2 regions of the Limosilactobacillus vaginalis genome follow, and region 2 is predicted to be linked to the other one. Evidence: a T-box and tRNA genes for the amino acid it is inferred to sense, from the RefSeq annotation. Region 2 holds a T-box; the other holds one or more tRNA genes.
What was found. The T-box of region 2 lies ahead of tyrS (tyrosine--tRNA ligase). A T-box ahead of a tRNA ligase gene usually reads a tRNA of that ligase, here a tRNA-Tyr.
Positions count from the first base shown of each region.

Region 1: it has a tRNA-Tyr gene. The T-box ahead of tyrS (tyrosine--tRNA ligase) is inferred to sense a tRNA for this amino acid. The anticodon was not compared.

Region 1 covers NZ_CP104399.1:1,321,610-1,337,047, reverse strand. Annotated here, with positions in the region: rRNA gene N4627_RS06755 (23S ribosomal RNA) at 1-2,212, shown strand, start outside; rRNA gene rrf (5S ribosomal RNA) at 2,289-2,405, shown strand; tRNA gene N4627_RS06745 (tRNA-Ser) at 2,454-2,545, shown strand; tRNA gene N4627_RS06740 (tRNA-Glu) at 2,553-2,624, shown strand; tRNA gene N4627_RS06735 (tRNA-Val) at 2,633-2,705, shown strand; tRNA gene N4627_RS06730 (tRNA-Phe) at 2,758-2,830, shown strand; tRNA gene N4627_RS06725 (tRNA-Tyr) at 2,836-2,918, shown strand; tRNA gene N4627_RS06720 (tRNA-Trp) at 2,925-2,995, shown strand; tRNA gene N4627_RS06715 (tRNA-His) at 3,013-3,087, shown strand; tRNA gene N4627_RS06710 (tRNA-Cys) at 3,128-3,198, shown strand; tRNA gene N4627_RS06705 (tRNA-Leu) at 3,227-3,311, shown strand; gene N4627_RS06700 (TetR/AcrR family transcriptional regulator) at 3,477-4,025, opposite strand; gene N4627_RS06695 (MMPL family transporter) at 4,190-6,178, shown strand; gene N4627_RS06690 (MMPL family transporter) at 6,245-7,171, shown strand; gene nrdD (anaerobic ribonucleoside-triphosphate reductase) at 7,521-9,755, shown strand; gene nrdG (anaerobic ribonucleoside-triphosphate reductase activating protein) at 9,767-10,354, shown strand; gene N4627_RS06675 (SufD family Fe-S cluster assembly protein) at 10,367-11,368, shown strand; gene apf (aggregation-promoting factor) at 11,724-12,419, shown strand; gene N4627_RS06665 (heavy metal-binding domain-containing protein) at 12,960-13,331, shown strand; gene N4627_RS06660 (acyl-CoA thioesterase) at 13,390-13,902, opposite strand; gene N4627_RS06655 (phosphoenolpyruvate carboxykinase) at 14,081-15,438, shown strand, end outside.
Region 2 covers NZ_CP104399.1:148,031-163,468, reverse strand. Annotated here, with positions in the region: gene N4627_RS00720 (APC family permease) at 1-1,092, opposite strand, end outside; gene N4627_RS00715 (FRG domain-containing protein) at 1,258-2,349, shown strand; gene N4627_RS00710 (o-succinylbenzoate--CoA ligase) at 2,570-3,994, opposite strand; gene menB (1,4-dihydroxy-2-naphthoyl-CoA synthase) at 4,012-4,833, opposite strand; gene N4627_RS00700 (PaaI family thioesterase) at 4,866-5,243, shown strand; gene N4627_RS00695 (alpha/beta hydrolase) at 5,267-6,118, opposite strand; tRNA gene N4627_RS00690 (tRNA-Thr) at 6,614-6,686, opposite strand; rRNA gene rrf (5S ribosomal RNA) at 6,692-6,808, opposite strand; rRNA gene N4627_RS00680 (23S ribosomal RNA) at 6,885-9,806, opposite strand; tRNA gene N4627_RS00675 (tRNA-Ala) at 9,965-10,037, opposite strand; tRNA gene N4627_RS00670 (tRNA-Ile) at 10,043-10,117, opposite strand; rRNA gene N4627_RS00665 (16S ribosomal RNA) at 10,207-11,781, opposite strand; gene tyrS (tyrosine--tRNA ligase) at 12,321-13,574, opposite strand; T-box leader at 13,632-13,834, opposite strand; gene N4627_RS00655 (hypothetical protein) at 13,930-14,937, opposite strand; gene N4627_RS00650 (folate family ECF transporter S component) at 15,137-15,438, opposite strand, start outside.

The DNA of each region.
Region 1 (15,438 bases), 710 kb from region 2:
TTGTAGACCCGAAACCAGGTGACCTACCCATGTCCAGGTTGAAGGTGCGGTAAAGCGCACTGGAGGACCGAACCCGTGTCAGTTGAAAATGGCTGGGATGAGGTGTGGGTAGCGGTGAAATTCCAAACGAACTTGGAGATAGCTGGTTCTCTCCGAAATCTCTTTAGGGGGAGCCTTGGGAATTAGAATCGTGGAGGTAGAGCTACTGTTTGAACAAGGGGCCCGTCATGGGTTACCAACTTCAGATAAACTCCGAATGCCATTGATTTATGCCCAGGAGTCACACGATGAGTGATAAGATCCACCGTGTAAAGGGGAACAGCCCAGATCACCAGTTAAGGTCCCTAAATATATGCTAAGTGGAAAAGGATGTGGAGTTGCATAGACAACTAGGATGTTGGCTCAGAAGCAGCCACCATTTAAAGAGTGCGTAATAGCTCACTAGTCGAGTGATTCTGCGCCGAAAATGTACCGGGGCTAAGCATATTACCGAAACTGTGGATGTGCACTACGTGCACGTGATAGGAGAGCGTTCTAAGGGCGGTGAAGCTAGACCGTGAGGACTGGTGGAGCGCTTAGAAGTGAGAATGCCGGTATGAGTAGCGAAAGACAGGTGAGAATCCTGTCCACCGAATGACTAAGGTTTCCTGGGGAAGGCTCGTCCTCCCAGGGTAAGTCGGGACCTAAGCCGAGGCCGAGAGGCGTAGGCGATGGATAACAGGTTGAGATTCCTGTACCAGTTAACTGCGTTTGACGATGGAGGGACGCAGGAGGCTAAGCAAACCTCACGATTGGAAGAGTGGGGCCAAGCAGTAAGTCAGGATGTGAGTCAAATGCTTACATCCGGGTTGACAAGCTGTGATGGGGAGCGAAATTACAGTAGCGAAGTTGCCGATGTCACACTGCCGAGAAAAGCTTCTAAGGAGCACGTTAACTGCCCGTACCGCAAACCGACACAGGTAGTCGAGGAGAGAATCCTAAGGTGAGCGAGTGAACTCTCGTTAAGGAACTCGGCAAAATGACCCCGTAACTTCGGGAGAAGGGGTGCTGGTCGCAAGACCAGCCGCAGTGAATAGGCCCAGGCGACTGTTTATCAAAAACACAGGTTTCTGCAAAATCGTAAGATGAAGTATAGGGGCTGACGCCTGCCCGGTGCTGGAAGGTTAAAAGGAAGGGTTAGCTTCGGCGAAGCTCTGAATTGAAGCCCCAGTAAACGGCGGCCGTAACTATAACGGTCCTAAGGTAGCGAAATTCCTTGTCGGGTAAGTTCCGACCCGCACGAAAGGCGTAACGATCTGGGCGCTGTCTCAACGAGAGACTCGGTGAAATTGAAATCCCTGTGAAGATGCAGGGTACCCGCGACAGGACGGAAAGACCCCATGGAGCTTTACTGTAGCTTGATATTGAGTGTTTGTACTGCTTGTACAGGATAGGTAGGAGCCATAGAAGTCGGAACGCTAGTTTCGACGGAGGCGTTGGTGGGATACTACCCTTGCATTATGACCACTCTAACCCGCAGCACTGAACGTGCTGGGAGACAGTGTCAGGTGGGCAGTTTGACTGGGGCGGTCGCCTCCCAAAAGGTAACGGAGGCGCCCAAAGGTTCGCTCAGAATGGTTGGAAATCATTCGCAGAGTGTAAAGGCACAAGCGAGCTTGACTGCGAGACAGACAGGTCGAGCAGGGACGAAAGTCGGGCTTAGTGATCCGGTGGTTCCGCATGGAAGGGCCATCGCTCAACGGATAAAAGCTACCCTGGGGATAACAGGCTTATCTCCCCCAAGAGTCCACATCGACGGGGAGGTTTGGCACCTCGATGTCGGCTCATCGCATCCTGGGGCTGTAGTCGGTCCCAAGGGTTGGGCTGTTCGCCCATTAAAGCGGTACGCGAGCTGGGTTCAGAACGTCGTGAGACAGTTCGGTCCCTATCCGTCGCGGGCGGAGGAAATTTGAGAGGACCTGTCCTTAGTACGAGAGGACCGGGATGGACATACCGCTGGTGTACCAGTTGTTCCGCCAGGAGCACCGCTGGGTAGCTATGTATGGACGAGATAAACGCTGAAAGCATCTAAGTGTGAAACTCGCCTCGAGATGAGATTTCCCATTCCTTCGGGAAGTAAGACCCCACAAAGATGATGTGGTAGATAGGATGGAAGTGGAAGTGCCGTGAGGCATGAAGCGGACCATTACTAATCGGTCGAGGACTTAACCAAGTTAAGCGGTAAGGTTTGGAAGAAGAGCGATATTGTTTAGTTTTGAGAGCGTAAGCTCGAACCCGCAAAGGGTAAGTGTGGTGATGATGGCTTGAAGGATACACCTGTTCCCATGCCGAACACAGAAGTTAAGCTTCAACACGCCAAAAGTAGTTGGGGGATCGCTCCCTGCGAGGATAGGACGTTGCCACGCGATTTGATTGAGCTTTGGCACCTGGTTCGTTGCCAGGGCTCGGATTTTGGAGAGTTGTCCGAGTTGGCCGAAGGAGCAGCATTGGAAATGCTGTATACGGGTTAAAGCCTGTATCAAGGGTTCGAATCCCTTACTCTCCGTTGTTATGACCCGTTAGTCAAGTGGTTAAGACACCAGCCTTTCACGCTGGTATCGTGGGTTCAAATCCCGCACGGGTCACTCTTTATGGAGGATTAGCTCAGTTGGGAGAGCATCTGCCTTACAAGCAGGAGGTCACAGGTTCGAGCCCTGTATCCTCCATTCACAACGAAAGTTGTGTTTGGTAATTTAATAAAACCCATATTATCGCAATGGCTCGGTAGCTCAGTTGGTAGAGCAACGGATTGAAGCTCCGTGTGTCGGCGGTTCGATTCCGTCCCGCGCCATTTATGGGGGAGTAGCGAAGTCTGGTTAAACGCGACGGTCTGTAAAACCGTTCCTTCGGGTTCGGTGGTTCGAATCCACTCTCCCCCACTTTATAGGGATATAGTTAAACGGTATAACTACGGTCTCCAAAACCGTCATTGTGGGTTCGATTCCTACTATCCCTGCTTTTATGAATTTTTTGGCGGTATTGGTGAAGTTTGGTTAACACACCGGTTTGTGGGTCCGGCACGCGTGGGTTCGAATCCCACATACCGCCCTTTGTTAAAAGGGTTTATCACTTTTAACGTTAACTATTTGGTGGTATAGCCAAGTGGTAAGGCAGAGGTCTGCAAAACCTTTATCATCGGTTCAAATCCGATTACCACCTTTTAGTTGTTAGCTAATATTAATATTTTGCCTCTGTGGCGGAATTGGCAGACGCGCTGGACTCAAAATCCAGTTCCCGTTGAGGGAGTGTGGGTTCGACCCCCACCGGAGGCATACTTTAGACGGATAATTAATATTAGTTAGCAAACAATGAAGTAGGTTGAAGCTTGATATATTTAGCTTCAACCTACTTTTTTTACTTAATGTCTTTATGCCTAGTTAAGCACGTGAGCATAACGTAAACATACAAAATTACACGGTAAAAAGATAAAAATAAAGTTAATCCATAACCCAATATTTATTCGCAAATTTACCGATAGCTTCACCTAATTCTTCTGGTGAGGCTTTTATTTTACCTTGCAGCCAGTCAATAAAGATCCCAAAAATTCCCGCAACTCCGTAAATATTACCGATAATTTGTTCCAATCCATTTGAATTATCATAATTAACTAGTTCGTGCTTGAAGCGATCTTGAAGATAGCTGATTGTTAATTCACTGTTTTGCTTACTAGCAAGCATGGTAAGTATGTCTTGCTGCGTTGAGATATAGTCTGAAAGGGCCTGGAATAATGGAATAAAATTATTGTCTTTAGTTGCCTGTGAATAATATCTACTAAAAATGTCCAAAAGATCTTTAGCTAATTCATTAATTAATGAATGATAAAGGTCATAGATATCTTGATAATGCGTATAAAAAGTTCCCCGACCAATATCTGCTAGCTCGGTGATTTCTGAAACAGTAATGCGAGAAAGAGCTTTTTTGCTAAGTAGATTAATTAAAGCTTTCTTTATTTGACGTTTGGTTCTATTTACACGACGATCAGTCATTTTATTCTCTCCATTTTCTTTTTTTATCGACAAGCTTGGTTAAAATATTCAAAATTTGACACTATCCTATAGATTAACCATTGTTTAACTTACTATCCATAATATATTATACGTATGTCAATTAATCAACAGCTGTTCAAAAAATTAAAAGAGGAGCAAAATAAATGAATTGGATACGTAGAAATTATGTTGCGACAATTATTATCTGGTTATTTCTAACTGTAGTATCAGTAGTTACGTTACCCGACATTTCAGCATTGATTCGCCAAAAAGGTCAGGTGACTTTACCGGTAACTAGTGAAAGCTTTCAGGCGTATAAGCTGAATAAACAGATGCAGACAGGAAAAAATTCTAGTTCGGTTGTAATTGTTTATCATAATAAGAGCAAGCTAAATCAGGAGGATCAGCGAAAGATCAATGATCGGGTTAAGCAGTTAGCCCGTCAAAAGAAGAATTATCAGGTCACAAAAATTACCAGTACATTAAATGGTAAAGAAGTTGCTAAACAGGTTATTTCTCGCAACCGGCAAACCGAGTTGGTTAATGTTGATGTTGAGAAAACAGCTAACTTTGATCAGCAGGCACAACAGATCAAGCGACTTTTAAAAGTAGAAGGGTTACAGACATATGTTACTAGTGACACCTTATTAGCAGATGAATTTTCTAATACGACTGAAGAGGGAATAAAGAAGACTGCGGTTATTACCATTATCTTTATTTTTATTGTATTAGTGCTGGTTTTTCGTTCGTTAATCATTCCCCTAGTTTCGTTATTAAATGTAGGAATTGCGATGATTATTTCCCTAAGTTTAGTGATGAACCTTGCTAAGTATTTTAATTTTCCCATTTCTGACTTTACACAGGTCTTTTTAGTGATCATTCTGTTTGGAATTGGTACTGATTATAATATTTTGCTGTACGATAAGTTCAAAGAGGAGCTTGCAAACAGCAATCAATATCAAGCAATTAACGTTGTCAAAGCGTCAGCTGGCCGAACAATCCTATACAGCGGATTATCAGTCTTTATTGGCTTTGCTGCGTTAAGTTTTGCCAAATTTTCGTTCTATCGGTCAGCAGTTAGTTGTTCGGTTGGTGTTTTAGTTCTGTTAGCAGTATTACTAACCCTAAACTACTTCTTTATGGCTGTGTTAGGAAGAAAACTATTTTGGCCGTCACATAATTTTAAGGTTCAGCAGTCAAGTCAAGTTTGGCGGTTCCTATCACAACGGGGATTGAAACAGCCGCTGATTTATATTGTGATTTTTAGGGTGATTGCAGGGATAACAATTGTGAATGCCCCGCAACAATTAAACTTTAATTCAGCTGATGAGGTGCCGAATAGTAATCCAATTAAGAAGGGATACTTGATTGCCCAACGTGATTTCTCAAAAGGGAAAATATCACCAACCACAATTAACATTAAATTAAACCATCCCTTAAACAACCAGCAGGATTTGGCAGCAATTGATCAGATTACCAATGCTGTTAAGAAAAATTCAGGGGTGAAGTCGGTAATGTCGGTTACCCAACCCACCGGGAGACCGCTTAACCAGCTTTATGTCAAAAATCAATTGAAAACTGTTTTGACTGGCCTACAACAATCACAGACTGGTTTAACAACGATCAAGAATGGCTTGCAGAATGCTAGTAATCAACTGGCTAGTGCTAACATTAAGGAACAACTTGCACAAGTCCAACAATTAGCAGATGGAAGTCAGAGATTAGCAGATGCTAGTGGTCAATTTAACACTGGTTTAAATCAATACGTTGCAGGAACAAATCAGTATCTTGCAGGGACTAATCAACTAGCGAGCGGAATCGGTCAATTGCAAGTGGGGATTAACCCATTTGCAAGCGGTATTAATCAGGTGACTTCTGCTAGTCAGAAGTTGAATCAATCGGTAACAGAAGCTAACCAGCAGATCCAACAACTATCGTCACTGATGAATAGCCATTCCACTGGATCTTATTTTGCAATGGCCAGTCAATTAAACCAGGGAACAAGTCAACTAGCTGGTGCATTAACCACAATTAATCAGCAAGTCCCAACGTTAAGTCAAGGAATTAACCAACTAACTAATGGGAGTAGTGAACTGACTCATACTGGAAATCAGCTAAAAACAGCTGGCAATCAATTAACTAGTGGTGGTTAACAGTTAAACGGTGGTATTAATCAAGTTAACGGCGGAGTTCAACAACTAAATCACCAACTACAAGCGATGTCTAGCCAGTTAAATCAGCTAGAAGCCGGCTTAAATCAGGCAGTTAGCGGATTAGATAAAGTTCAAAATGGAATTAGTGAAGTGCAATCATACCTTAGTGAATTGAAAAACTCACCAGCAGGTAATCAGTTAAACATTCCTCGAAATGAACTTAATAATAGTGATCTCGTGACTTCCTACAATATTTATATGAATAAAGACCGTCAATTAACACAATTATCAGTAGTTTTAAAAGCTGATCCTAATAGTCATACTGCTGCCAAAACAGTTAAGCAGCTTGAAAAAGATGTTAAAGCACAGATAAAAGCGACATCATTAAGCAAGGCCAAAGTGGCGATTGGAGGCCAAACGTCACAAAATCTTGATCTTGAGACCTTATCTCAGGGCGACTTCACACGGACTGCTATGATCATGATTATTGGTATTGGGATTGCCTTGCTATTCTTTACGCGGTCAGTTCTTCAACCAATGGTGATTATTGCTACTCTGGTTGGAACCTACTATACTGCCATTAATTTAACAGCCCTTATTGCACAGCACTTTTTTCATGAACGCATGTTAACGTGGAATGCACCCTTTTTCACCTTTATTATGCTTGTCGCGTTAGGAGTCGATTACAGCATTTTCCTGATGATGCGTTATCGAGATGAAGAACTAGTGGATCCTGGAAATCAGGTTAAGCATATTCTACAAGCTGCAACCGTTATCGGTACTGTTGTGATGTCAGCAATTATTATATTGAGTGGAACCTTTGCTGCCCTAATCCCATCTGGAGTCATGACCTTAATTCAGGTTGCAATTGCCGTGATTCTTGGCTTGATGATTTTGGTAACCGTATTGCCAATTATTATGTCTGCGTATGTTAAATTAACTTATGATTCACGGGTTAATAGGGGAATTGGAATAAAAAATAATACAAAATAATCAAAAATTTAGACCTCTCCACTGAATTTTATTGAAGTAATCAGTTATATATGAATCATTTTTCATGTATCTAGATTAATAAATTTTTAGTTAGATGATTTATCTATTGATAATATGAAGAAGAGAAAAAAGACGGATTTTCAATACAAAATCCGGAAGAAAGTTAATAAGGCAAGACCTTGTACTTTATCATTCTTAATTAGATTGTCTCAATTTAGCAAAAATCACAATAAATAGTAGATATAATATATCACCCCCTACATATTGTGTTGAGGAAGTCAACCTTTCTCTTCAATTTATTCAATAGTAAGATAGCAATCGTTAAACAATAAAAGAGGGGTCTGCAGAAATGAAAATAGAGTTAATGAATGATACAAGTTTACAAAATCTAACCGATGTAAAGGTTGTAAAGCGTGATGGCACTGAGACACCCTTTTACGGCTATAAGATTGACTTAGTGTTAAAGGAACTAAATGCTGACAGTAAAACGAAAGCTGCTGTTTACCAAGAGCTGCTCTCCTTTATGGGAAAGAAAACAGTTTCTACTATTGAAATTGCACAAGCATTTATTTCGGGGCTAAAGAAAGCAGACCAAAATATTCTGGCCCAAAAATATGTTAACTATCGCCGTCAAGACGAGGAAAACTTTGCGGAAGCAACTGATCCGCAATACAAGCTTAGTCAATTATTTGACCGTAATTCGCGGGTTGTCCACGAAAACGCAAATAAGGATAGCCACGTTTTTAATACGCAACGGGATCTGGAAGCAGGGGTCGTTAGCCGTGCTTTGGGATTGAGAATGTTACCTGATTTAGTAGCTAAGGCTCATTTACGTGGCGATATTCACTGGCATGATTTGGACTATTCCCCAGTAACACCCGAAACTAATTGTTGCTTGATCGACTTTGATGAAATGTTTAAGAATGGCTTCAAGATCGGGAATGCTTGGGTTTCTTCACCACGTTCAATTCAAACGGCAACTGCTCAGATGTCCCAAATTATTGCAAACGTAGCTTCATTACAGTACGGTGGTTGTTCCGCTAACCGGATTGACCAATTATTGGAACCATATGCAAAGCTAAACTACCAAAAGCATATGAAGGATGCTGAACAATGGATTGCCCCTGAAAAGCGGGAAGAATTTGCTCGTGCGAAGACAAAGAAGGATATTTATGATGCAATGCAGGCTCTGGAATATGAGATCAATACTCTTTACTCAAGCCAGGGGCAAACACCATTTACCACAATCAACTTTGGCCTAGGGACCAGTTGGATTAGCCGGGAAATTCAAAAAGCAATTCTGAAGATCCGGATTAAGGGATTAGGGAAGGAACACCGGACAGCAATCTTCCCTAAATTGATTTTTACATTGAAGCGCGGATTGAACTTACAACCTGGTGATCCAAATTATGATATTAAGCAACTGGCACTTGAATGTTCAACTAAGCGGATGTACCCAGATCTATTGATGTACGACAAAATTAAAGAAATCACTGGCAGTTTTAAGACGCCAATGGGATGTCGTTCGTTCTTGCAGGGATGGAAAGACCCTGAAACAGGTAAAGAGGTTAATTCTGGTCGAATGAATCTTGGGGTTGTAACGGTTAACTTACCGCGGATTGCCCTTGAAGCTCAAGGCGATAAGGAACTCTTTTGGCAAATTTTCCAAGAAAAGATGAATATTTGTCATACTGCTTTGAAGTACCGAATTGCGCGGACAAAGCAGGCTAAGCCCGAAAATGCACCGTTGCTTTACATGTATGGTGCGTTTGGCAAGCGGCTAAAGCGGACTGATAGTGTTGATGAAGTCTTTAAGAATAGTCGAGCAACTATTTCTTTGGGATACATTGGATTGTATGAAGTCTGCACCACTTTTTATGGTTCAAATTGGGAACACAATAAGGAAGCCCATGATTTTGCAGTTTCGATTGCTAAGGCGATGCATGAACTTTGTGCTAAGTGGGAAAGCGAAGAAGGTTACCACTACAGTCTTTACTCAACTCCTGCTGAATCATTAACTGATACTTTCTGCCAAGATGACCTTAAAAAGTTTGGCCGGATTGAAGATGTTACTGATAAGGAATATTACACTAATAGTTTCCACTATGATGTACGAAAGCACCCGACACCATTTGAAAAACTAGAATTTGAAGAAGCATTTCCATACCAAGCTGCGGGTGGCTTCATTCACTATTGCGAATATCCAAATCTGCGGCAAAATCCGAAGGCACTCGAAGCTGTTTGGGACTGGGCATATGATCATGTTGGTTACTTGGGAACAAATACCGCGATTGACCAATGCTTTAAGTGTGGCTTTAAAGGTGAATTTGAGGCAACTGCACGTGGCTTTAAGTGTCCGCAATGTGGGAACCATGATCCGGCAACGTGTGATGTTGTTAAGCGGACTTGTGGTTACTTAGGAAATCCACAGCAGCGGCCAATGGTTCATGGTCGACATGAAGAAATTATCCACCGGGTAAAGCATATGAGTTCTTCAATGATTAAGTCGGCTGCTCAATTTGAACAAAACCGTCAATTTGACTGCAAGGAAAGCCGGGCTGCAATTAACGGTGATCAAATTTAAGAGGGGTAAAAATGGGAGAAAAGAGACCACAAAGATTACCAAAAAATCCACAACCAAAGGAGTGGCTAGCAAAGGACCATTCACTTCAATACGTAGCGGACTATAAGCCGTTTAACTTTGTTGATGGTGAAGGGGTTCGTTGCAGTGTTTATGTTAGTGGCTGTTTATTTAATTGTCCGGGTTGCTACAATAAGGCGGCACAAAACTTCCACTATGGTCAGCCTTATACCCAGGAACTTGAAGATCAAATAATGGAAGATCTCTCGCAGAGCTATGTTCAGGGACTTACTCTTCTTGGTGGCGAACCGTTTTTAAACACTCAGGTTTGTTTAAAGTTGATTCATCGGCTACGAAAGGAATTCGGCCATACTAAAGATATTTGGTCATGGTCTGGATATACCTGGGAAGAACTATTGAAGGATTCTGATGATAAATTGGAAATGCTTCATAATATTGATATTCTGGTTGATGGCCGGTTCTTGTTGGCAAAAAAGGATCTGACTTTACAATTCCGGGGCAGTTCCAATCAACGAATTATTGATGTCCCTAAGTCATTTGCTAGTGGCAAAGTAGTTATTTGGGATAAATTAGTCCATTAACAGGTGAGATTAATGAATGAAGAATTATTGAAGACTGTTCAAAAGGCTAGTCAGGGACAACCAGACTGGCTACAAAAGAAGCGTTCACTAGCAATAATGCTGCAAAAACGGTTCCCGTTAGCCAATCAGCAGCAGGCATGGTTAGCAAAGTGGCAGGAACCAGAGCTTGTAACCAATGATGAATCTTCACTGCTGAATCATGACGGGGACGATTTTGTTGCACTGCCAATCAACATGGCTGTCCAAAAGTATCCTGAATTATTACAGGAAAACTTGATGGAGAAAGCAGTTCGCTGGCAGGACAACCAGTTGAATGCACTTCACTTGGCATTAATGGATACTGGTCAATTTATTTATGTTCCAGATGAAACAAAATTAGAGAAACCGTTAAAAGTTGGGCTAGTTACGAGGAGCAATAATCCGCATAACCTAATTATTGTTGGTGCTGGTGCTCAGGTAACGGTCATTGAAGAGAGTGATTACAAGACGCAAAGTCCGTTATTTGCTGCTACTGAAATTTTGATGGGGACGGGAGCTCAGGTAAAGTTCTGCCAGAATAATCACTATCATGGTGACCTAGTTCGCCTAGCAGTTCACTCTTATCAAGCACGTGGATCGAAGCTTGAGGTTGAAGGGGTTATTCCAGAGAATCAACAAGGATATAGTAGCTTTTATAGTTTTCTTGATGGTTCTGATGCCCATTGGAATGTCCAGCTAGCTTCTATGGTTGAGGCTGACTGCCAGCAAGAGGTGGTTACTCAGGTTGATGGCTACGGTGAAAACACTAGTGCCCAAGTAAATGAGTGGGGATGGGTGGCTCCTAATGCTCAGTTGAAGTGGGGAAAACTAGCCACTGTGGATGACGAACCATTGGAGCTTCATCAACACCGTGTTATTGCTAGTAATGAAAAGACAGTAGTTAATGATCAAAAAGAGACATCTCATTTTAATGCTCCTGGTGACTTCTTTAAGGCGCAATTGCCGGCTAATTCATGGTTAGCGCGTCTTTCTTAGTTACAAAACAGTTACAGAAACACACTGAATAGCGATAAAAAGTCTAAATTAAGGGTCAGAAATCCCTAATTTAGACTTTTTTATTTTCCTTTATTACAAAATATATTTTATAAATGAATTGATGAGAAAAGATAGCTGGATCGCTTGCTACCGGGCTTTATTAATGCTTCTCAGAAGTGAAAATAATTGCTTTGTTACATCAGATTACGGAAAAGACTGAAATTGATAATCTGTAGTAACTACCATGTAATTTTGATCGTGTATATTAGAAACCGTTGATGAGGTTCATCAACAACCTAAATTAATAATTAGAAATTTGAAACAATATTTGAGAAAAGGAAGGTATTTCATTTATATGAATAAGTTATCGAAGAACATCGCTAAAGTTACAGCTGCTGTAGCCGGGGTCGTTGCCTTAGGTACTATCGCAACTACCACAACCGCTAACGCCGACTCAATTTACACGGTGCAAAGCGGTGACACCTTATCAGGAATTTCATATAAGTTAGGTCATGATTTAACTTTCGTTGATACGTTAGCTTCAAACAATAACATTGCTAACAAGAACTTGATTTACGTTGGTCAAAAGTTAGTAATCAAGGATGACGGTGAAGTTGCACCTGCTACTCAACAACAAGTTGAAACCTTACCATCAGCTAATACTGCTAACCAAACTAGTTCCGCAGCTGCCTCAACTAGTGCTGCTAGTCAAAGCCAAGCACAATCACAACAAACTGCTTCAGCAAGTACTCAGGCACAAACCGCAACTGCAACAACTTCAGCAAGCAATGCTGCAAGTTACAGTAACTACACATCAAGCGTATCCGGTAACGATGCTGCCGCTAAGGCATGGATTGCTGCCCGTGAATCAGGTGGTAGCTACAGTGCCCAAAACGGTCAATACATTGGTAAGTACCAATTATCCGCATCATACCTTAACGGTGACTACTCCGCCGCAAACCAAGAACGAGTAGCCGACCAATACGTAGCTAGCCGTTACGGATCCTGGAGTGCCGCACAATCATTCTGGCAATCACACGGTTGGTATTAATTAGAGTGTGAGCAGGATAAAAAAGTCCTGTAAGACAACAATTTCTCCCGACTGGGTGCTTGAAAGCACCTGGGAGGGAGTTTGTTGTCTCTAAGGGCTTTCCTGCGAACGCGTTTCGACTATGTTGCCTAGAATTTCTCCTGCCGAAGGCGACTTGCGCCTAGGCAGGAGTTTGTTATCTCTAGCAAGCTCCTGGCGAGCGCGTTTCAGCTATGTTGCCGAGGACCGTTATCTCTAGCAAACGCATTTCTACAATAAAATAGCAAATAATTCGAGGATGGGAAAAAACTAGGCTTTTTTCCCATCCTCTTTTCCATATTTAGCGCTCTCCGAACCTATAGAGTCTAATCGCGGGAATCCAAATAGGCTCACTTCGTATCGTAACTGAGGGACTCGAGCCTAACTACGAACGATTCTGATGATTTCATCATCATTCATCGTTCTAGGTTAGTCAACCGTCCCTCCGAGAAAGTTAATTCCCAGCTTCGAGTTTTTGCTATAATCTAAATATAATAATCTATGAATAGGTGTGGGAGTTAAATGCTGTTTAAGTCAAAAAATGATCAGGAATCAATTGATCGTGCTAAAAAGATGTATGGAGCAGGGATAAATCGTGGCCTAGCAGGATTTGTATCTCAGGGACGAAAGAAGAAAAAACAGCCAACAATTGAAGCAGTTGATGAAATTACTTTAACAACGACTGAAAAAATTCCGGAGAATGATTACAGAATTATTGGTCTAGTCTTTGGAACCGCTACTGGAGAAGAAAAAGCGTCTGCCCATGAGCAAGCAATTAAAGTATTACGAGATAAGGCTAAGCGAGTAGGAGCGGATGTAGTAGTAGCGATGCGTTTTGAGTCCACTTCTTCAATGGTTACAGCGTACGGGACAGCGGTTAAAATAGTCAAATAAATATTAAACGGCTTCTCAACTTTCAAATTATTATGAGAGTTGAGAAGCCGTTATTAGGTTAGTTTTCCCATGGCTTATCTTTACTAATTGAGTTGATAATTGCTGCTTGCTCTTGGCGATTTTCTTTTCGATGCTGACGACGGGTTGCATAGCCAGCTACCATGGCCTTTTGTTCTGCTGTTTGTGGAATTACTTGGTCATACTTGATTGATTTTTGGGGATCTTGGATTACGTAAGTCATGAAGCAAGAAAAACCGACAAAGCGTTCACCAGTCATTAAGTGTTCACCAATGACTTTGACGAAGACTTCTAATGACCTATGCCCAACACCTGTAACGTAGGCTTCCATGCACATTGAGTCTTGAAGGTGGAATGGCTTAAGAAATTGAACATGGTCCATGGCGGCTGTCACGACGGTTGAGCGGGTGACACGCATTGCGGCAACAGAGGCCTCGCCGTCCACTAACTCTAAAATTCGCCCGCCAAAAACGGTCCCGTGTTCATTGAGGTCGGCATTAAAAACACGGTGCAGGGAGACCGCAAGAGTTTCATTACAATTTATTTTCATTATTTATGGCTCTCCTTAAAAATATTTACTTATAGTTTATTTTAGCATAGTTAAGAAACCGTTTTCTTTAATAAAAATTGGTATTTTCTGCAAATAAATGAAATTTTGTTAATATTTTTTTCATCTCTCTCTTAAAAATATACTATAATGGAGACACTACGGAGATGAAAGGATGAGATTAATGTCAAAAGACAGTCAGATTATTGATACTAAGTCACTATATGTAAACCCTGAACGTGGAGTAGCAACCCTAAATTACAGTCAAAACTACTTCACTGATATTCCTTCATTAGTAAATAGTGATGAAGTAAAGCAAATCGTTAAATTATACTTGGATTCACGAAATCCTGATAACGATGATGATGCCTTTGATAATGCCAGTGTTGATAAATTTATCGATGTATTAAAGAAGATCCTTTTTGACGATGATAGTGCCTTTGATGAATATGATCCTAAAGATATTTTAGCTAGTGTCGAAGAATTGTACTCATACTATCGTTCATTATTGCGGGTTTCTGTTATTAGTTACAATGATAATAAAATTGTTGGCAACGAATTTCGGACTATTGATACCCAATTTAATAATTTGGTACGGAAGCTTTACCGGATTCTTGAAGAAAAGCTTCAAGGCTTTGAAAACCGGACATACCGGCAAGTTAATGCGGCAACCAATGCTACTATCTTAGTTCAACAACATGATTGGAAGATTCCTGCTGGTTATGAAGAACTGCGTGACATTGATTTCATCAATACCGTAATGCTCCGACCACCAATGATGATGCATACTAAGAGTAACAAGCGGGAAGGAGTCTTCTCAGCTGTAGAAGAGAACCCGATCGATCGTTTCCATGGTGAACGGGGTAAGTGGTTCTGTTACCCAGCTAAGATTGGTGAAAGCCTTGCCTTCATCTACTTTAACGTTGATTACTTAGTAAATGGAATTGCTCTTTCAAACTTGTTTGAACTAGCATCACCTGAAGAAGTCGAGGGACAAAAGCCAGATCTTGTTGTTCTCTTTGGCCTTGAGAAGACTGAAGGAATGGTTTCACACTATTACCACGATGAGAAGAACGATATTTGGGTTGGTGAAGTACCATACACTGATAAGACCACTTACTTTGGTTACATGAAGAAGATGTGCTTGACCGTTCATAACCTTCACCAAATTTACAATGGTCGTTTGCCAATTCACGGCTCAATGTTGAAGATCAAGTTCACTAATGGTAAGGAAAAGAACGTTGTCTTCTTTGGTGATTCAGGTGCCGGAAAGTCCGAATCAATTGAAGCCTTACAAGAATTGGCCGATGATAAGATTGTCAGTATGGAAACCATTTTTGATGATATGGGAAGCTTTACCTTGACTGATGATGGTCACATCTATGCACAGGGTACAGAAACTGGTGCCTTTGTTCGTCTTGACGACTTGAGCAGTGCGGTTGCATTTAACAACATGGACCGTGGGGTATACTTGAACCCAGAACGGAAGAATGCCCGGGTTATTATTCCAGCTGATACTTATCAAAATGTTGTTAAGCACCA
Region 2 (15,438 bases):
AACATACTGAATAAACGAAGCCAAAACCGTACAGCTAACCAAAAAGAGGTAACTCTGAGTCGAAAATAGTGCTGAAAGAACCGAAGTAAGCACAATTCCAACCCACGGTGCATCGTGACGATTCTTTTTTCCAACAAATTTTGGTAACATCCCATGCTCATTAGCCAGTGACGCAATTAACGACGGGGTGTTAAATGAAGCGGAAAAAGCCACTCCAAAGATACTTACTAGCATCCCAAAGATAATAATTGAATAGCCCCACTTACCAATTGCGGTCCCAAGGGCATTTGCTAATGGGGTTGAATAACCGCCTAACTTTGTCCCAGCAAGGCCAACAGCAACCGCCATCATCAGAGCATCCAAAATCGTAACACTAACCATTACGGCGATCAGTACCCGAGGAATGTTTTTCTCAGGATTATTCATCTGCTGAGCAGCAATTGGCAAGAAGGAGAAGCCAGTAAATAAGTAGAAAATTGGTGTGAACGCTTCTCCAAAATGGTGGAAGAACGGCATGGGTCCTTTAAGTGCTGCCTGGGGAATTATTGGCGTAAAGTTAGCCTTGTGAATAAAGAACACCCCAACCACGATAAAGATAATCAGTGTCAAGATCTTGGCAGCTGCCGAAACGTTATTGACCACCTTCACAATACTTCGACCGTAGAAGTTAATCAGGGCAAAAAGAAGAATTAAACCAACTGCCCCGATACCGTAAGCAACGGGGTTCTTAAATATTGGTAAGAAACTTTTGAGAGTTGTTAATAATGCAACAATTTCTGCCGAAAGTGTGCAACACCCCAAGAACCAGGTAAAGATCCCTAATTCATAACCCGTAAAGCGACCAAAGGCATGGTAAGAATATAGCCACGCTGCTCCAGATCCGGTAAACCGACTTGACATATCGGCATAACACAAAGCAATTAAAGACACCGTAACAGCAGTACAAAGAAGAACTACGACTGCCGATAAGTTCATGTAACGATAAATCACTGACGGAAGTAAGAATGTTCCTGAACCAATGACCCCATTAATTCCTAAAAAGTAAATTGAAATAAATGAAAGTTTTTTAGGAATTGACTTTTGACTAGCGATAGTAACCCCTCATAACTAAAAAATAACTTAATTTATATTGTAGTCGTTTTTTTAGGAAATGGTAACTCATCCCCTGACATTCTAAACTCCCACTGGTATTTCTTACTAAGCTAGACTAAAATTTGCTTAAATGAGTCTTTTAAGGATACAAGGGAGGTTAGCCTAGTGATCCACAATATCCAGACTGTTTCTAATTATATTGAAGAAATTGAAAAGTTAATTAATAATAAGCACCATAACTATTATTTTCGTGGGCAAGATGACGCATTTTGCAATACCCTGCCAGCCATTTTTCGGAGCCGAAAGCTTCTTGACAACGAGGATAACCTATTCAATGACTTCTTGATGACGGATCCCCAGCTTTTTGAAAAATGCCGAACTAATTTTGAACGGTTAGCCTTAATGGAACACTACCATCTCCCTACCAGGTTATTAGATGTCAGTTCAAATCCCTTAATTGCCCTGTTCTTTGCAGTAAAGGGCGGACAAGGAAATGGTGAAGTTTATGTTTATAAGGATGAACCTAACCCTGATAAGCTGGCTGAAATGTTGGAACAGCGGGGATGGCAAAATCTAATTGCCGAATATAAAAGCAAGAATAAGCTAACCAGCCACAATTACTTTAAGAAAAACGCCTTTAGTAATGAAATGCAGCTTGAATCTTCTCTCGCTCGACAATCGTTAGCTGATAAAGCCGCCTTTTTCCAATCAATTAAGAATTTCTACAAACTAGATAATGATTACATTGGACAGCAGCACAAACTATGGAGCCATAGTTATGACAGTTACTTTGATGATCAAGATTCTGATTACTTTGCGGAATTCAAGCGTGATCTGCAAACTTTACCATTCCTGCGATTGTTTGAAGAAGCCAAGCGGGATATTCCAAGCTTTGCCAACAAGTTGAATCCCCTAGAATTAATTGTCCCCAAAATCGTAACAATTAAACGGATGAGTCGGCGAATGGAAAACCAACAAGGCCTTTTCCTCTTCGTTCCCTTTATTGGTGAAGAATATGATCCAACAATTAATATTGATTATTCAGAAGTCGAACGTCGTGCCCAGTTAGCAATCGACATTCTTAGTCTCTATAATGCTGAAAATCCGGCTGAAAAAGAAAAATATATCATCCCAGCAAAGTATAAACGCTCAATTCTTGATGAGTTAGCTAAATTAGGGATTGATTACAGCTTCATCTATCCCGAAGATCACGCTAAAAAAGCAGAAATGATTAAGGCAAAGTACCTTGGCCTTTAAAAGAAGAACCTAAGCTTAGTCCACAATGAAATTAGTTATCGTGGATAAGCTTAGGTTTTTAAATTGGCAATGTGACTGAATTGCCATTATCAATTTTTGGTCGTGCTCCTACTTACTTTAGGTATACGCTTTACTGATTATCTATTTGTATAAAAAAGATACCACCCACATTCTTGTGAGTGGCATTGCTATCTATTCATCCATACTAGTTGAAAAACAACTATTTTTTATTAACTCGTTGTCGTAATAAATAATGTTTTATTTTCCCACTAGCATTCGTTGGTAACTTTGCAACTCGAATGTAGCGCCGCGGAACCTTAAAATGAGCCAGGTGCTGATAGCCAAAGTGAATTAGATCCTCAATATCTGGTTCACTATCAGTAACAATAAACGCGACTGGTACTGCACCCCACTTAGGATCATTTTGACCTACAACCGCAACTTGCTTAATTCCTGGATATTGTTGATAAACCTGCTCGACTTCTTGGGGAAAAATATTTTCTCCGCCTGAAATGAACATCTCGTCTAACCGACCGTCAACATAAAGATAACCTTCATTATCCAAGCGACCAACATCACCAGTATGATACCAGCCAGCCGTCATTTTACACTCTAATCTTCCTGGCTGGTTAAGATAACCAGGAGTTAACGCAGGTGATTTTAGAAGAATTTCGTTATTTTCTGGTGCTAACCGTATCTGATTCATAAAAAGTGGTTGCCCAACAGAACCAAGTTTTCTTAACGCATCCTGTGCTCGCAACGCAACAATTTGTGAACAGGTCTCCGTCATTCCATAACACTGAACAACAGGAATTTGAAGCTTAGCACATTGCTTTAACGTTGCCATATCAGTTGTTCCTCCACCAAGTAACATACAACGAAAATACTTGTTATAATGACATTGACTATTTTTACGCTGTTCAAGCAGTTTTTGCAGCATAAATGGTACAACTGACATGATCGTTACTGGTTCGTTTACTAGAATTTTTTCAATTGTCGCTTCGGAAAACTTTTTAGCTAGACGCACGGTAATACCGTAGATTAATCCCCGCATTAAAATTGAAAAGCCACTTATATGAAAAATCGGAGCTACACAGAGCCATTCATCATTTGATCCTAAGCCCAAATTAAGTGCAGACGAAACCGCTGAATAAAAGTGATTGCCAAATGTTTGTAAAACCCCTTTAGGATTCCCAGTCGTTCCAGACGTATACATAATGCTGGCAACTTGCCCGAAGTCGAACTCGGGAACTAATTGACCATCTTGTGCTGGTAATTGCAGGAAATGTTCAAAGCTCGTGAATCGTTTATCCATTGTAGGACGAACTAGTGAATCAGCCACTAAGCAACAAGTTAATCGGCTGTCTGCCATTTGGCGGTCCAATTCATCTTTAGCCAGTCGCCAATTTAACCAAACGATCGTCCTTCCACTCGCCAGCACCGTCATCGCTATTTCATACCCAATCAGTGTATTATCTGTCAAAATTCCTACAAATTTACCAGGCTTTAACTGATTTAATCGCCCAATATTAGCAGCGACAACGTCTCGTAGCTCGCTAAAGGTTAATTGTTTTTGTCCATCGGTAATTGCTACCTTATCGGGTTGAGTACTCGATTGTTTAAGCAACCAATTTTGCGTTTTCATCTTGTAACATCACCAGCTTAAGGAAATTTTGGAAATTGGTCAAAGTTTGGATCCCGTTTTTGATTGAACGCATCGCGACCTTCTTTTCCTTCATCAGTCGTGTAGAAAAGCATCGTAGCATCTCCACCAAGCTGCTGAAGACCAGCTAGGCCATCCGTATCAGCATTCATTGCTGCTTTGATAAAGCGCAATGCAGTTGGTGATTTTTTTAGAATTTCATTACACCAATCAAGGGTAACTGATTCAACCTGATCCAATGGTACAACCTTGTTAATCCAGTTCATTTGGTAAGCTTCCTCAGCTGAGTAAAAGTGGTTTAAAAACCAAACTTCTTTAGCTCGTTTATGACCAATTACTCGAGCTAAGTAACCAGAACCATAACCAGCATCAAAGCTCCCAACTTTTGGACCAGTTTGGCCAAATTTTGCATTGTCAGCAGCAATTGTCAAGTCGCAAACTAATTGCAAAATATTACCACCGCCAACGGACCATCCTTTAACCATTGCAATTACTGGTTTAGGAATAATTCGAATGAGATGCTGAAGATCCAAAACATTTAAGCGAGCAATATGATCTGGACCAACATATCCACCGTTTCCACGAACTCCCTGGTCACCGCCAGAAGAGAATGCCTTATCACCCGCTCCAGTTAGAATAATCACGCCAATTGTGCTATCATCACGACAGATCGTAAAAGCATCAATCATTTCTTGAATTGTTACTGGCGTAAAGGCATTCATTTTCTTGGGACGATTCATGGTAATCTTTGCAATCTTTCCAGCTCGTTCAAAAATAATTTCCGAATAATCTTTAACATTTTTCCAATCTACACTTGTCATTTTAAGCTTCCTTCCAATATGAGGTGAATATTATGAATCTATTACAATACTTAGGAATTAAAATTCAAACGGTAACTGCTAATCAAGTAATCATTAGTATCAACGTCACTGATCAAATAAAACAGCCCTTTGGCATTGTTCATGGCGGAATCAACGCCATTCTAGCCGAAACGGCTGCTTCTCTAGGGGCCAATGCTTGGCTAACTAACAATGATCGTCACCAAGTAGCAACAGGGGTCGATATTAATACTTACCACCTACGTGCCGTTAAAACAGGGGTCCTCAAAGCCGTCGCTACTCCGTTGAAATTGGGTCGAAGAATCCAGACTTGGCAAGTTCAAACCTTTAATGATGATCAAATTACTAGCAATAGCACCGTTTCCTTGCTAAATACCACTCTAGATAGCTAGTTATTCCTACCGCTAATTTTATTTTATAAATGCTTTGCCAAAAAGTTCTTAATAATTTCAAATACTTGTGGTTGTAGGAATTGAGCATCCATATGACCAGCACCGTTAAGAATATACATATCAGCAGGCACTTGATTTTCGATTAACTTATCATAGAGTTGCTCACTATCTTTTAGCGGAACCACCATATCCTTAGTTCCGTGGAGAATTAAGAATGGTACAGTTTGTTGATCAATATACGATAGTGGATTAGCTGCCCGATCGAGTTCTGGCGCGTCTTCAGGTTCTGCACCTAATAAGTTGCGATAAACAAAATCAAAGTCATCAGTAGCGCTCCCCTCCTTAGCTGTCAGGGGATCAACTACTCCATAGAATGGAACAACAACCTGAACATCACTTGAAACATCAAGATGATCACCCTTATCGAATTCTCGGTGACCGTTAGTAACACCAAGCATACTAACCATATGACCACCGGCAGATTCGCCCATTGCAACAAAGCGATCTGGGTCAGCTTGATAACGATCTGCATTAGCCCGAACGTAGCGAATAGCAGCTTTGGCATCTTCTAATTGTCCTGGGAACTGAACCTTATTACTATCACGGTATTCAACCCCCACTAAAATATAACCATCGTGGGCAAAATCAACCAGGTTAGGTAAGTGAACATTATTATCAGTATCCATCCAGCCACCACCAGCGAACCAGAAAATTACCGGATAACGTTTATCACTATCATTCTGAAAATGACGAATAACTGTTAATTTAAGATCCCGGGTAGTATTACCCAGCCAGCCTGGTACTTGAGCGTAAGTAACATTCGTATCCATCCATAAACCATCACGAACTGTCTTAACATCAATTGTTTTCTTCATTTCAGTCATAACTCCTTTGATGCAAAATCTCTCAGCCGTTTTGATTGTAACAAATAATTTACTATTGATAAACTAAGGTGTTTTTTAGTAAAAGTTAAAAATAAAAAGAGTAGGTTCATAATAGTAAATATCTACTAAAACTATGATTCCTTGTTCACAAGTACAGCACCTAGTATATTTTCTCTACTTAATATAGTAAAATAGTTGATTGTTAATCTTTAGAAGGAGTGTGGACATCCTTGAAAGTAAAAATTTCCCTTAATTGGTGGGGAGTAATTATTTTAGCGATCTTGATTTATGCACTATGGCGTTAAAAGATTATAGTAATATTTTTAATTTATACTGTTTAGTGGAGTAACCAGAATTGATAATTGTTTCCTTTTTACTACACGTATTTAAAAGCAGATTTTAAAAAATAACCAATTTTATTTAAACGTAACAAAAAAGCCTATAGACTTAAGGTTAACTTAATCTATAGACTTTAAATATTAATAATGCTGACTAGAGGATTCGAACCTCCGACCTCATCATTACTAATGACGTGCTCTGCCAACTGAGCTAAGTCAGCATCAAGCGTGGCAACGTCCTATCCTCGCAGGGAGCGATCCCCCAACTACTTTTGGCGTGTTGAAGCTTAACTTCTGTGTTCGGCATGGGAACAGGTGTATCCTTCAAGCCATCATCACCACACTTACCCTTTGCGGGTTCGAGCTTGCGCTCTCAAAACTAAACAATATCGCTCTTCTTCCAAACCTTACCGCTTAACTTGGTTAAGTCCTCGACCGATTAGTAATGGTCCGCTCCATGCCTCACGGCACTTCCACTTCCATCCTATCTACCACATCATCTTTGTGGGGTCTTACTTCCCGAAGGAATGGGAAATCTCATCTCGAGGCGAGTTTCACACTTAGATGCTTTCAGCGTTTATCTCGTCCATACATAGCTACCCAGCGGTGCTCCTGGCGGAACAACTGGTACACCAGCGGTATGTCCATCCCGGTCCTCTCGTACTAAGGACAGGTCCTCTCAAATTTCCTCCGCCCGCGACGGATAGGGACCGAACTGTCTCACGACGTTCTGAACCCAGCTCGCGTACCGCTTTAATGGGCGAACAGCCCAACCCTTGGGACCGACTACAGCCCCAGGATGCGATGAGCCGACATCGAGGTGCCAAACCTCCCCGTCGATGTGGACTCTTGGGGGAGATAAGCCTGTTATCCCCAGGGTAGCTTTTATCCGTTGAGCGATGGCCCTTCCATGCGGAACCACCGGATCACTAAGCCCGACTTTCGTCCCTGCTCGACCTGTCTGTCTCGCAGTCAAGCTCGCTTGTGCCTTTACACTCTGCGAATGATTTCCAACCATTCTGAGCGAACCTTTGGGCGCCTCCGTTACCTTTTGGGAGGCGACCGCCCCAGTCAAACTGCCCACCTGACACTGTCTCCCAGCACGTTCAGTGCTGCGGGTTAGAGTGGTCATAATGCAAGGGTAGTATCCCACCAACGCCTCCGTCGAAACTAGCGTTCCGACTTCTATGGCTCCTACCTATCCTGTACAAGCAGTACAAACACTCAATATCAAGCTACAGTAAAGCTCCATGGGGTCTTTCCGTCCTGTCGCGGGTACCCTGCATCTTCACAGGGATTTCAATTTCACCGAGTCTCTCGTTGAGACAGCGCCCAGATCGTTACGCCTTTCGTGCGGGTCGGAACTTACCCGACAAGGAATTTCGCTACCTTAGGACCGTTATAGTTACGGCCGCCGTTTACTGGGGCTTCAATTCAGAGCTTCGCCGAAGCTAACCCTTCCTTTTAACCTTCCAGCACCGGGCAGGCGTCAGCCCCTATACTTCATCTTACGATTTTGCAGAAACCTGTGTTTTTGATAAACAGTCGCCTGGGCCTATTCACTGCGGCTGGTCTTGCGACCAGCACCCCTTCTCCCGAAGTTACGGGGTCATTTTGCCGAGTTCCTTAACGAGAGTTCACTCGCTCACCTTAGGATCCTCTCCTCGACTACCTGTGTCGGTTTGCGGTACGGGCAGTTAACGTGCTCCTTAGAAGCTTTTCTCGGCAGTGTGACATCGGCAACTTCGCTACTGTAATTTCGCTCCCCATCACAGCTTGTCAACCCGGATGTAAGCATTTGACTCACATCCTGACTTACTGCTTGGCCCCACTCTTCCAATCGTGAGGTTTGCTTAGCCTCCTGCGTCCCTCCATCGTCAAACGCAGTTAACTGGTACAGGAATCTCAACCTGTTATCCATCGCCTACGCCTCTCGGCCTCGGCTTAGGTCCCGACTTACCCTGGGAGGACGAGCCTTCCCCAGGAAACCTTAGTCATTCGGTGGACAGGATTCTCACCTGTCTTTCGCTACTCATACCGGCATTCTCACTTCTAAGCGCTCCACCAGTCCTCACGGTCTAGCTTCACCGCCCTTAGAACGCTCTCCTATCACGTGCACGTAGTGCACATCCACAGTTTCGGTAATATGCTTAGCCCCGGTACATTTTCGGCGCAGAATCACTCGACTAGTGAGCTATTACGCACTCTTTAAATGGTGGCTGCTTCTGAGCCAACATCCTAGTTGTCTATGCAACTCCACATCCTTTTCCACTTAGCATATATTTAGGGACCTTAACTGGTGATCTGGGCTGTTCCCCTTTACACGGTGGATCTTATCACTCATCGTGTGACTCCTGGGCATAAATCAATGGCATTCGGAGTTTATCTGAAGTTGGTAACCCATGACGGGCCCCTTGTTCAAACAGTAGCTCTACCTCCACGATTCTAATTCCCAAGGCTCCCCCTAAAGAGATTTCGGAGAGAACCAGCTATCTCCAAGTTCGTTTGGAATTTCACCGCTACCCACACCTCATCCCAGCCATTTTCAACTGACACGGGTTCGGTCCTCCAGTGCGCTTTACCGCACCTTCAACCTGGACATGGGTAGGTCACCTGGTTTCGGGTCTACAACTACATACTTCATACGCCCATTTCAGACTCGCTTTCGCTGCGGCTCCGGTTTTTCCACCTTAACCTTGCATGCAATCGTAACTCGCCGGTTCATTCTGCAAGAGGCACGCCGTCACCCATTAATGGGCTCCGACAGCTTGTAGGCACATGGTTTCAGGAACTATTTCACTCCCCTTCCGGGGTGCTTTTCACCTTTCCCTCACGGTACTGGTTCACTATCGGTCACTAGGGAGTATTTAGCCTTGCGAGATGGTCCTCGCTGCTTCCGACGGGGTTTCACGTGTCCCGCCGTACTCAGGATCCTGAACTGAGAGAGTGCCGTTTCGTCTACTGGGCTTTCACCATCTCTGGCACAGCTTCCCAACTGTTTCGACTACGTCGCTCTTTGGTAACTCAAATGTTCAGTCCTACAACCCCAACGAGCAAGCTCGTTGGTTTGGGCTCTTCCCCGTTCGCTCGCCGCTACTGAGGGAATCGATTTTTCTTTCTCTTCCTGCAGCTACTGAGATGTTTCAGTTCACTGCGTCTACCGCTTGCTAGCTATAGATTCACTAGTCAAGCAACCAACGACTAAGTTGGTTGGGTTTCCCCATTCGGAAATCTCCGGATCAAAGCGTACTTACCGCTCCCCGAAGCATATCGGTGTTAGTCCCGTCCTTCATCGGCTCCTAGTACCAAGGCATTCACCATGCGCCCTTCATAACTTAACCTTGATAATCACTTCGTGATTATCCGATTAATTGAGTTAGCGATTATTTCTAAAAAACTCAAAATAACGCGGTGTTCTCGGTTTGTTTTATTAATTAATAAAGAAAATTGATATTATTTAGTTTTCAAAGTACAAGCTCGCTAACCTCGCGGTTAGCAATGGAGAATAACGGAATCGAACCGATGACCTCCTGCTTGCAAAGCAGGTGCTCTCCCAGCTGAGCTAATTCCCCATATATGGGCCTAAATGGACTTGAACCATCGACCTCACGCTTATCAGGCGTGCGCTCTAAACCAGCTGAGCTATAGGCCCAAATAAGCGTCATAATCTTGTTTTGAGAGTAAACCTCTCAAAACTAAACAAAGTTTCTTCGATGTGTAGGTTTCCGTTTTATTCCTTAGAAAGGAGGTGATCCAGCCGCAGGTTCTCCTACGGCTACCTTGTTACGACTTCACCCCAGTCATCTGCCCTGCCTTAGGCGGTTCCCTCCAAATGGTTAGGCCACCGACTTTGGGCATTGCAAACTTCCATGGTGTGACGGGCGGTGTGTACAAGGCCCGGGAACGTATTCACCGCGGCATGCTGATCCGCGATTACTAGCGATTCCGACTTCGTGTAGGCGAGTTGCAGCCTACAGTCCGAACTGAGAACGGCTTTAAGAGATTAGCTTACTCTCGCGAGTTCGCAACTCGTTGTACCGTCCATTGTAGCACGTGTGTAGCCCAGGTCATAAGGGGCATGATGATCTGACGTCGTCCCCACCTTCCTCCGGTTTGTCACCGGCAGTCTCACTAGAGTGCCCAACTGAATGCTGGCAACTAGTAACAAGGGTTGCGCTCGTTGCGGGACTTAACCCAACATCTCACGACACGAGCTGACGACGACCATGCACCACCTGTCATTGCGTCCCCGAAGGGAACGCCTAATCTCTTAGGTTAGCGCAAGATGTCAAGACCTGGTAAGGTTCTTCGCGTAGCTTCGAATTAAACCACATGCTCCACCGCTTGTGCGGGCCCCCGTCAATTCCTTTGAGTTTCAACCTTGCGGTCGTACTCCCCAGGCGGAGTGCTTAATGCGTTAGCTCCGGCACTGAAGGGCGGAAACCCTCCAACACCTAGCACTCATCGTTTACGGCATGGACTACCAGGGTATCTAATCCTGTTCGCTACCCATGCTTTCGAGCCTCAGCGTCAGTTGCAGACCAGACAGCCGCCTTCGCCACTGGTGTTCTTCCATATATCTACGCATTCCACCGCTACACATGGAGTTCCACTGTCCTCTTCTGCACTCAAGTCGCCCGGTTTCCGATGCCCTTCTTCGGTTAAGCCGAAGGCTTTCACATCAGACCTAAGCAACCGCCTGCGCTCGCTTTACGCCCAATAAATCCGGATAACGCTTGCCACCTACGTATTACCGCGGCTGCTGGCACGTAGTTAGCCGTGACTTTCTGGTTGGATACCGTCACTGCGTGAACAGTTACTCTCACGCACGTTCTTCTCCAACAACAGAGCTTTACGAGCCGAAACCCTTCTTCACTCACGCGGTGTTGCTCCATCAGGCTTGCGCCCATTGTGGAAGATTCCCTACTGCTGCCTCCCGTAGGAGTATGGACCGTGTCTCAGTTCCATTGTGGCCGATCAGTCTCTCAACTCGGCTATGCATCATTGCCTTGGTAAGCCGTTACCTTACCAACTAGCTAATGCACCGCGGGCCCATCCTGAAGTGATAGCCGAAACCATCTTTGAAACGAAAACCATGTGGTTTTCGTTGTTATGCGGTATTAGCACCTGTTTCCAGATGTTATCCCCCACTTCAGGGTAGGTTGCCCACGTGTTACTCACCCGTCCGCCGCTCACTGGTAATCCAACGTCAATTCAGTGCAAGCACGTCATATCAGTTGGGCCAGTGCGCTCGACTTGCATGTATTAGGCACACCGCCGGCGTTCATCCTGAGCCAGGATCAAACTCTCATATAAAATATAAGAACTTGAATAGCTCTAATTCAAATTAATTAAGCGAATTGACTTCGCAAATGTTTTGCTTCAAATCGTAATGATTGAAGACCCTACACATTTGATTCGTCGAAACTTTGTTCAGTTTTCAAAGGTCTACCTTAGTCAGCGATAAGCGCTGACTAACAACTCAATTATATCAGATGTCATTCAAGCCGTCAATGATTAATTTAGATAATTTTCAAATTAATTCATCAATCAGTCTCAACAGACAACTTTTATAATATATCATCTTGTTAAGAGCGAGTCAACATGTTTATTGAAATAAAAGTAATTAATCAGATAAACAAATAACTTTTTGTATCTCTCAACAGGAACTATACTATACCTTCTTTTGATTTCTTCGTCAACATCAAATATGAAGAGTCATTCATTTGTATTCGACTAATTCGAACATTAAATTCAAATTGGCAAATATAGTTAATAAGTTTCAAAATAAAATAAAAGAGTGCCCGCCATTTTTTGGCAAAAGCACTCATAAGCTGAACAATTTATTTTTTAAATTATTTTACCCGAACCAAGAAGTAACGTTTCTTTCCGCGACGAACGATCACGAACTTGCCATCAAAATGACTGCTTGGATCGATTTCTGCATCAACATCAGTTACCTTTTCACCATTAATATGGATAGCACCGTTTTCAACATCTTGTCGTGCCTGACGACGTGATGGTTCAATTTTGGTATCATCAACCAACCATAAAATAATGTTTTTCTTTTCATTAGCTACTTCTACTGAAGGAACATCCTTGAAGGCTTGTTCAATTTCCTCAGTAGTTAAATCAGCAACATCCCCCGAGAACAACGCCTTAGTAATTCGTTGGGCTTCGGCTAATCCTTCTTCGCCATGAACAAACTTGGTAACTTCTTCAGCTAAGCGACGTTGGGCTTCCCGCTTCCATGGTTCCTTTTGAACTTTTTCGGCTAACTCATCAATTTCATCTTTAGATAAGAAGGTAAAGTATTTGAGGTATTTAACAACGTCACGATCATCTTGGTTAATCCAGAATTGGTAGAATTCGTATGGCGAAGTCTTCTTCGGATCAAGCCAAATAGCACCGCCAGCAGTCTTTCCAAATTTCGTCCCGTCAGCTTTTAGCATCAATGGAATGGTCAATCCGTATACCTTTGCGTCGGGGCCTTCTACCTTATGAATCAGGTCAATTCCGGCAGTAATGTTCCCCCATTGATCTGACCCACCAATTTCAAGTTGCACACTGTTATTTTGGTAAAGGTGCAAGAAGTCTACCGCTTGAAGAATTTGGTAGGTAAACTCAGTAAAGGAAATCCCTGAATCAAGTCGACTAGCAACAACTTCCTTATTTAACATTGTATTAACGTTAAAGAGCTTCCCAAAGTCACGTAAGAAGTCAATCATGGTGAAGTTCTTTAACCAAGTGTAGTTATCAACAATCGTAAAGTTCTCGGTGCCGAAAAGCTTCTTCATTTGTTCGGTAAGAGCCTTCTTGTTGTGCTCTAACTGTGATTCAGTTTGAAGGGTCCGTTCCGTCTTCCGTCCAGATGGATCACCAATTGCACCAGTTCCACCACCAATGATAATAACTGGGTGATGCCCCGCTAACTGGAATCGTTTAAGAATCATGAAGGGAATTAAGTGACCGATATGAAGACTATCACCTGTTGGATCAGTTCCACAGTATAGGCCAATGTTCTTATTTTCGGTTAATTCCTTTAATGCTTCTTTATCAGTGGTTTGGTTAATGGCACCGCGCCATTCAAGTTCATCAATAATGTTCATCGTATTGCCTCCTATAACATCTTTCAGATCAAAAAAATCCCCCAACTTCATATTGAAGTCAGGGACGATTTACCGCGTTACCACCTTGAATTGCAACTACCAATCCGGTAATTACCTCTCTAGTCGATAACGAGACGATCCGTTCTTAGTTGAAAAGCTCCGTAAGTGTAATTCGTCAGCCAACCTCGTTAGACTTTCAGCAACCGTCTAATCTCTAATCTACCGGTTGGTAAACTACTAAATTACATCAACGCCTTTATTGTTGCCGTCATTGTACCTAGAGAATTAGTACTTTGTCAAGATCAAAAGGAAGCCACCAGAACTATTTCTTTCGTGACTTCCCTTTAGCTAAGAATTATTTATTTTCTTGCTTCTTTTTATCCTGCTTTTGTTTAGCTTTCTTTGCTTTTTTCTTTGGTGTATAAACTTCATGAACGTAAGCCTCACCAGTTAATTCAGCAACTGGCTTAAACGTGTCCGCAAAGTCTTCATCCAAGTTAGCGGTCTTCTTCGCTTCTTCGTAGTATAGAGCACCACTGGCAAATATCACTGGCAAATATGCTGCAAAGCCAAGAATCATTAGCAGCAACCCAATGTATACCAATACGTAAGTTGCGGTGTAAATACCCCAGTATGCTAAGGCACCGAAAATAGCTTCCCAAACAACCATTGGAACAAAGATTACAACAAGCATAATCAATAGGTAGTTCCACTTGCGGCCACCCATAAACCGTCGACTAGCAGTTAGGGCGTGACGCATTGATTGACCAAGGAATTGTGGCTGACGGTCACGGTAAAGGAAGTTAGCTTGGGAATATTCAATCCCCTTCCATGCCATTACAATATCGTTTAATACCCGGCAAACAATTACTAATGCTTGGTTTTTAGCAACTAACCCACCAATAATATCTAACGGCAAGCTCCACAGGAATACGAATAATCCAGTGTAAAGAATGATCCGCCATAATTGATTCTTCCGCAAATGCTTATAGTGCATCCATACTGATCCAGCACTAACAACTTGTTCAGGGTGGCGAACCTTATCTTGATAAGTAAATTGTGCAGCTGTGGTAAAGAATGAATAGAAGAATGACAATGCTACTAAAACAATAATTGCAAGAAGCAACTCAAGCAAAGCCAATCCAATTGCTGCAGGTGATGCCATCCCGTACATAATCATCATCATGGCCATCCCCATTGAACTCAATATTCCTTGGGCAAAATAACCAATAATAAACGATAATGCGAGGAAAATAATCATCACTCCGCCAAGCGGCCACATTGAAGCTTGGTAATGCGGCTTAACTAGTTCCTTCAAGTCATGAACGAACTGTTTTAAGGATAAATGATAACGTTTCTTCATTTAATACTCTCTCCAATTATTTCAGAATATATTTTTCATCATAACACAAAACAAATAAAGCTCAATTTTCATGGTGCTTTTTTCATAAAAAATTCAAAAAGTGCTAGCCACCACAGTCAGCAAGCCGATTAATGATGGTCAGCACTTTAATTATTCTCTATTAAACTATTTGTCAAAATTAACTAAATTACTAGAGAAATTATACTCGCAAATTAATCTTGCTCAGTCGCTTCAGAATAAGGAAAACGATAATTCCCTCCAAAGGCCAAGTAATGACTTCTTTAGGCAACCGGATAAGCAGAAGTGCCCAGAAGGTTTTCCCCGTACTTCCGGTATTTAAGCTCATAATATAAATCCAAAGCGTTGTAAAGATGACATTGGTTACTAGGATTTGGAAGAACTCGTAAATTAGCGCCCGTTGCCAAGTGATTTTTTGGTTGTACAGGAACATTCCCGCTAACACACCAGAAATAAAGGCTGAAAAGGTAAAGCCTGGGAAAA